Linked DNA regions of Chroogloeocystis siderophila 5.2 s.c.1. The main gene of each other region encodes a partner of the protein of the gene in region 2 in a complex. Links are inferred from orthologs where the notes say so. Each region holds a gene or a part of one and is shown on either strand. Other genes may lie near its edges.

Region 1 (3,096 bases), on a different replicon or contig from region 2:
ACGTGCTTGCATCGCGCGTGCATTATGTTTGGGAGCCGATATTATTCTTATGGACGAGCCATTTGCCGCTTTAGATGTGCAAACTCGGTACAACATGCAAAAGTTTTTGCTCGATATTTGGGAAGGGACAAACAAAACAGTTATCTTTGTCACGCACCACATTGATGAAGCAGTTTTTTTAGCAGATCGCGTGATAATTCTCACAGCGCGTCCAGGCAGGGTACTAGAAAGTGTCAAAATTAATATGCCACGTCCGCGTGATGTGATTAGCGCAGAGTTTGAACGTCATCGTGCTATGTTTATCGAACATTTACGTTCTGAAGTTACAAAAGCCTTTGCCGAACAAGAATTAGCCGAAATGCTCGACACTCGTATAAAGTAACCGCAATGCACAAATCACTTCAGTTGCTACAAGACTTTGCCAAACGAGTGACAGGAATTGCACTTACAGAAAAACCAGCAATTGATATTTGGCAATATGCTGAATCAGCTCATGAAGAATCAAATCCATACAAACGCAATATCTTACAGTGGCGGCGTTTAATTTCCTCAGTTAAAGATCCTTTAGAAACTTTTCCTGGCGAACCCGTCGATCTCATAGGATTCGTACAGCAAACAAAATCGCCTGAACAATTCATCCTTGTGCGACACGTCATTCGTTGCTGTTTAGCAGATACAGTACCGCTTGGACTACCTGTTTACACAACTGATGCAGCAATGTTTACTCCTAACTCCTGGTTGAGAGTACAAGGTCATTTTGAAGTTCAAAACATCCAAGCCAAACCAACGTTAGTCATCGTTCCCAAAAAAATTAAATCAATTTCTCAACCCAAAAAAAGATACATCAACGGCGTATTCTAGATATATCTATTCTAGACATCGCATACCTATAGCAATTCGAGAAAATCTCCCGATCTCTTTCATTTGTGTTCTTTGCGCCCTACCTTGGGGGAAGGCTATGCCTATGTGGTTCGTTCAAAAATGGAGCTAAGCGGATTCGAACCGCTGACCCCCTCAATGCCATTGAGGTGCTCTACCAACTGAGCTATAACCCCTTGAGCGTTTCGTATTATGACCGAATAAGGCTGATATTGTCAAGTTAGCGGTTATCCTGAAGCACTCAACAGATACGTCATGCAGTTACCCATGAGAAAATAGACTACCAACATCGCCGCTGCGGCAAGCGCGACTAGAGTTCCTGCTAACATCAAAGAGAACTCTTTGTGATAGAACGCTTCTTCCATCAAATGCAGTGACCAAGCCACTAACGCTACGTCGAATATGAGAATTGGTATCAGCATTTTTGAAAAAATTAATTCTTATTCATATATCTTAACAAGGAAAGTTACAATGTGCCGGAAACGAAATATGAGTAAATTGTTAAGCTACTAAACGGACAGAGCAACCGCGATCGCGCAAATAGTCTTTAATTTCTCCAACACTTAATTGACCGTAATGTAACAGTGATGCGAGTAACGCGGCTTCGGCTTTACCTTGAGTCAGCGCTGCATGAATATGTTCGCAATTACCAGCACCACCAGAGGCGATAACAGGAATTTCAACAGCCTCCGCGATCGCCCGCGTTAATTCCAAGTCATATCCCGCTTGCGTCCCATCCGCATCCATACTCGTTACAAGTAACTCACCCGCCCCCCGCTGGGCAACTTCTTTTGCCCAAGCAAGCGCATCGATGCCAGTATTTTCGCGTCCGCCCCGAACATACACATCCCAGCCAGGGTTAGCTGTATCTTGCCTTTGTCGTGCATCTATAGCAATGACTATACACTGATTGCCAAAGCGATCGCTCGCGCGGTCAATCAAGTCAGGTTGTCGTACAGCAGCCGAGTTGATACTGACCTTATCGGCTCCGGCTCTTAACAAACTTTTAATTTGTTCTAAGGATTGAATTCCACCACCAACCGTCAAAGGCATAAACACTTGCTCCGCCGTACGATACACCACATCGATAATAATGTCGCGGTCTTCATGCGTTGCGGTAATATCGAGGAACACGAGTTCATCCGCCCCCGCTTCGTTGTAAACTTTGGCAAGTTCAACCGGATCGCCTGCATCTTGTAGATTGACAAAGTTCACTCCTTTAACGACTCTCCCTGCTTTGACATCCAAACAAGGAAGAATTCTTTTTGCTAGCATTGTCTGCTCCTGTGTTAGTAGTGTAACGATCAAAGCACAATTAATTTATATGACCGATTTTTAATTTTCTAATCATGGCGATAATTTCTTCTAAGCAATCTCACTCGGAACCCGAACGCCGCAATCCTCGAACCACACGCCCGCGCGAGGAACTTTTACAACCAAAAGCGATGGTAGATGAGCATGGTAAACAAGAAGAAAGCATTCGCCCCCAAAAATTTGCTGATTACATTGGTCAGAAAGACTTAAAAGAAGTTCTCGATATTGCCCTAAAAGCGGCAAAAGCTAGAGGTGAAACCCTCGACCACTTGCTATTGTATGGTCCCCCTGGGTTAGGAAAAACCACAATGGCGCTGATTTTAGCCGCAGAAATGGGTGTCAATTGCAAAATCACTAGTGCGCCAGCCTTAGAACGTCCACGAGATATTGTAGGGCTTCTTGTCGGGTTGCAGCCAGGCGACGTGTTATTTATCGATGAAATTCATCGGCTATCGCGCATGGCAGAAGAAATTTTGTATCCGGCGATGGAAGATTTTCGCGTTGATATTACCACGGGTAAAGGTGCAAGTGCCAAATCGCGCAGTATCCCCTTGCAACGGTTTACTTTAGTGGGGGCGACAACACGCGCTGGTTCGCTATCATCACCATTACGCGATCGCTTTGGATTAGTGCAACGATTGCGATTTTATCAACCTGACGAACTCAGTCAAATTGTTTTGCGCACCGCGCAGCTACTCCAAACTGCGATTACCGATGATGGGGCGCTAGAAATTGCACGGCGATCGCGCGGAACACCAAGAATCGCCAATCGCTTACTCAAACGCGTGCGCGACTACGCCGAAGTGAAATCTGCGGGATCAATCGACCAAAGTGTTGCAGCCGAAGCTTTAACTTTATTTCAAGTCGATCCTTGCGGTCTCGATTGGACAGATCGCCAAATGC
Region 2 (3,291 bases):
GTAGAATATCATTCATGACGCGATCGCCTGGTCCTGCAAAGATTGTTCCTAAAGGATTTTCAGTTTGAGGTGGTAACTCGATAAACGGTGCGTCAGGTTGACTTAAATAACTTGCGGCTTGTAAAACATCGACTGTAACAGGTTGCGTACTTGGATTATGCAGCAAAACTCCCAGATAAAGCGTGCGTAAGTCTTCTGGAGAAGTTGCTTTAGCGATGTGATGCGCAAAAATATCAAATCGTCCTTGAAACGGGAAGTTGAGGTGCACATTCGCGGTTTGTTTTCCAGTGGGAGGAAACGTAGATAATAAAATTCCCTCAGTTTGGACGACTTCGGGGCTATTGCTATTAAAGACGGGAACGCGATCTAAAGATCCTGGTAAGGGACGTACTTGTTGCGGCTGTACGATTTCTTGTTGCGGTGGCGTTGGTGCAGGTGTAGCTTGAGCAAATGTGAATACGGGTAACAATGGCAGCATAACAGCAGTCATAGAATGAGGGTCAGAAAAGTTGTCTCGACCCTTTTGTTAAGTTGTAGTTAATTCAAAATAAGACACAACATAGCTCATAAAAGTGCCATCCTTTGAATAATTAATATGAAGTCTTTTGTTACTTGTTGGATATTCTCGTCTGTCAAAATTGGTACGTGAACAAAAAGACAATGGCTGTTTAACTTCTGTGTTGTGATATGGTTCAAAACAGCAAAATAAAGTCCTTCACAAACAAATTTTCCGGCATCGTGACTGATTTGGGTTACAGAAAGCTCAGCAATCAGTTGTTCTAAATCAATTGGCGATCGCAAAGCGATATTTCCACAAGTGGCACGAGATTCTACAGTTAATTGTGATCGGCTTTCTGCCATACCACAACAAATAATCGCATTGGGTTGAATTTCAGTAATTTTACTGATGACATAATTGCTGGCTTGTTGAGTATCAACAGGTAGTCTTCTTAAAACGGTTAGTAGCGGTAGTTTTAAATCGCTATTTGTAAGATATAGCTCGTGGATTTTGGCAATGAGATCGTCGGATGAATTGGATTTTTGATGAGGTAGCCATGTTGTAAATGAAGTTAGCAGAATTTGAGGAGGCATTTGAGTTGTAAGCTTTTTTTGAAAGGAACCACAAAGTACACGAAGGTTAGAGAGGGATTCGCATGAGAATTATGTAGGATTGCTATGCTGTTAGGGTGTGGTTTAAGAGTGAGTTAGTTTCACTTACAATAAATTTAGTGGGTAATAATTAAAGGGGGTCTGCCCGATGGCAGCGATCGCAGTTATAGACTACGACATGGGTAATCTGCACTCAGTCTGTAAAGGTTTAGAAAAAGCTGGCGCGACTCCGAAAATTACTGACTCAGCTATAGAATTAGCAAAAGCTGATGCTGTATTGTTACCTGGTGTCGGCGCATTCGATCCTGCTGTACAGCATTTAAGATCCCGTGACTTGGTGGAACCAATCAAAGATGCGATCGCAAGCGGTAAACCGTTTCTTGGTATTTGTTTGGGGCTACAAGTCTTGTTTGATAGTAGTGAAGAAGGTGTAGAGCCTGGTTTGGGAATTATTTCTGGTACAGTACGGCGCTTTAGCAGCGAACCAGGAATTACGATTCCGCATATGGGTTGGAATCAATTAGAATTTACTCAACCTCATTGTCCCTTATGGCAAAATTTACCAGCGCAGCCTTGGGTTTATTTTGTCCATTCCTACTATGTCGAGCCTGAAGATTCTACAATTCAAGCTGCAACGGTAACGCATGGTAGTCAAAGTGTTACAGCAGCGATCGCCCGTGACAATCTTATGGCAATGCAATTTCACCCTGAAAAATCTTCAACTGCTGGGTTGCAAATCCTCTCCAACTTCGTGCAGCAAGTTCGCACTGTCGTACCAGTGTAGATATACATTGCTGTAGAGTAGATGCTAGTTACAATTTTCCTAACTCCTAGCCCCTCTTTAATGCGAATTCACGGCAATCGTCTCATCAAAACATTACCAGGGAGAGACACCCGACCAACAACAGGAAGGGTACGCGAAGCCGTCTTTAATATTTGGCAAGGTGCGATCGCTGGTAGTCGTTGGTTGGACCTTTGTGCGGGTAACGGTTCAATGGGCGCAGAAGCGTTATGTCGTGGTGCAGCTTTAGTGGTGGGAATTGAGCAATCAAGCCGTGCCTGTACAATTATTAAAGAAAATTGGCAACGAGTAGCACAGCCAGAGCAAACCTTTCAAGTTTTGCGCGGAGATGTCGTGCAGCGGTTAAAAACACTTTCAGGACAACAGTTTGATCGCATCTACTTCGACCCACCTTATGCCAGTGATATATATTTACCAGTCATGCAGGCGATCGCACACTATCAATTATTGCATCACAATGGCGAACTTGCGGTAGAACATCATCCCGATCTGCCCAAGTTGCAACCTTCTACACTAGAAATCTGTCGAGAAAAAGTTTACGGAAATAGTGCTGTTACTTTCTATTGTGTAGTCAACCTAAAGCCTTAAAAACCCTTCTAAAACAATTAGAAGGGCTAGCAGTCTTGAGCGGATGGCTATTGCAGCTTATAAACCCAATTGTTTGCCTCGCTTATATTGCTGATACGCAGCAAAAAATAAACCAGCCAAAGTAATCACTATTAAGCCCAGAACAATACCATCGAGTAGTGGTTCAACCATGTCATATCTCCTGTTGCGATCGCATAAAAGCGCTGCGCTACGCGCAATCACGCTTCGTGGCTTAGACTGTAAAAGGTTTAATTGACCCAATAGTAGCCAACAATCATAGACTTTTACCAGCATACACTGAATTAGCGTTAGGAGAAAACCAGAGCGTTAGTTAATTTATCTACACAAAACTTAACTGCACAGGCTGATTTAATTGACTTTGCTTGCGAACACTATCAAGAACTTTTAAGCTATGTGTTAGGAGATAAATATTTTTGTGAATTCTCAATTCAAGTAATCAGCTTTTGGCTAATCAGCTCGCTAAACCAGAAATTCTACTCCAACGGCTTGCGTTCATCGCTTTGGCGATTTTGCTAGCTACAATTTTAGTTGTTGTAGGTGTGCATAGGGTAAGAGTTTCTGAACCTTATGTTAAGAATGTTTTGTCACTAACAGGAGATCCGGTACAAGGAAATGCAATTTTTCAAATGAACTGTGCGGGTTGTCATGGTTGGCAAGCCGATGGTAACGTTGGTCCTAGTTTGCAAGGTGTTTCTAAGCGTAAATCTCGTTTTGGTCTGATTCATCAAGTCATCAGCGGTGATACACCACCTATGCCACAGTTCAAACCA

What was found. Proteins that work in one complex are often made in the same cells at the same time.
Region 1: the proteins of hisH (region 2) and hisF are in contact, whole or in part, in a crystal structure (PDB 6RU0), measured with the Thermotoga maritima proteins. The link is inferred for Chroogloeocystis siderophila 5.2 s.c.1 from one-to-one orthologs. Residues at the interface, in WP_004080484.1 of Thermotoga maritima: Asn15, Arg18, Arg22, Arg117, Leu118, Pro119, His120, Met121, Gly122, Trp123, Asn124, Asn134, Gly135, Tyr136, Tyr138, Val140, Tyr158, Glu180, Lys181, Ser182, Ser183, Lys184, Ile185; in WP_004080486.1 of Thermotoga maritima: Met1, Leu2, Ala3, Arg5, Ser40, Glu41, Asp45, Glu46, Ala70, Glu71, Ile73, Asp74, Ile75, Pro76, Phe77, Asp98, Lys99, Ser122, Gln123, Glu161, Thr195, Leu196, Asn247, Arg249, Glu251.

The regions. Positions count from the first base shown.
Region 1 is NZ_MRCC01000010.1:78,128-81,223, reverse strand. Bases 268-3,019 are described here. They hold hisF (imidazole glycerol phosphate synthase subunit HisF), read right to left. Parts: upstream 2,155-3,019; coding sequence 1,381-2,154; downstream 268-1,380. Other genes in these bases: ruvB (Holliday junction branch migration DNA helicase RuvB), read left to right, coding at 2,229-3,019; NIES1031_RS13425 (hypothetical protein), read right to left, coding at 1,107-1,301; NIES1031_RS13435 (TIGR03943 family putative permease subunit), read left to right, coding at 388-861; NIES1031_RS13440 (ABC transporter ATP-binding protein), read left to right, coding at 268-382. Outside these bases: more of NIES1031_RS13440, read left to right, coding at 1-267; more of ruvB, read left to right, coding at 3,020-3,096.
Region 2 is NZ_MRCC01000034.1:10,704-13,994, reverse strand. What follows is about bases 130-3,076. They hold hisH (imidazole glycerol phosphate synthase subunit HisH), read left to right. Parts: upstream 130-1,258; coding sequence 1,259-1,894; downstream 1,895-3,076. Other genes in these bases: NIES1031_RS22750 (c-type cytochrome), read left to right, coding at 2,965-3,076; petG (cytochrome b6-f complex subunit V), read right to left, coding at 2,558-2,671; rsmD (16S rRNA (guanine(966)-N(2))-methyltransferase RsmD), read left to right, coding at 1,955-2,500; NIES1031_RS22770 (pyroglutamyl-peptidase I family protein), read right to left, coding at 565-1,092; NIES1031_RS22775 (DUF3370 domain-containing protein), read right to left, coding at 130-478. In the rest of the region: more of NIES1031_RS22775, read right to left, coding at 1-129; more of NIES1031_RS22750, read left to right, coding at 3,077-3,291. UniProt on the Escherichia coli protein: IGPS catalyzes the conversion of PRFAR and glutamine to IGP, AICAR and glutamate. The HisH subunit catalyzes the hydrolysis of glutamine to glutamate and ammonia as part of the synthesis of IGP and AICAR.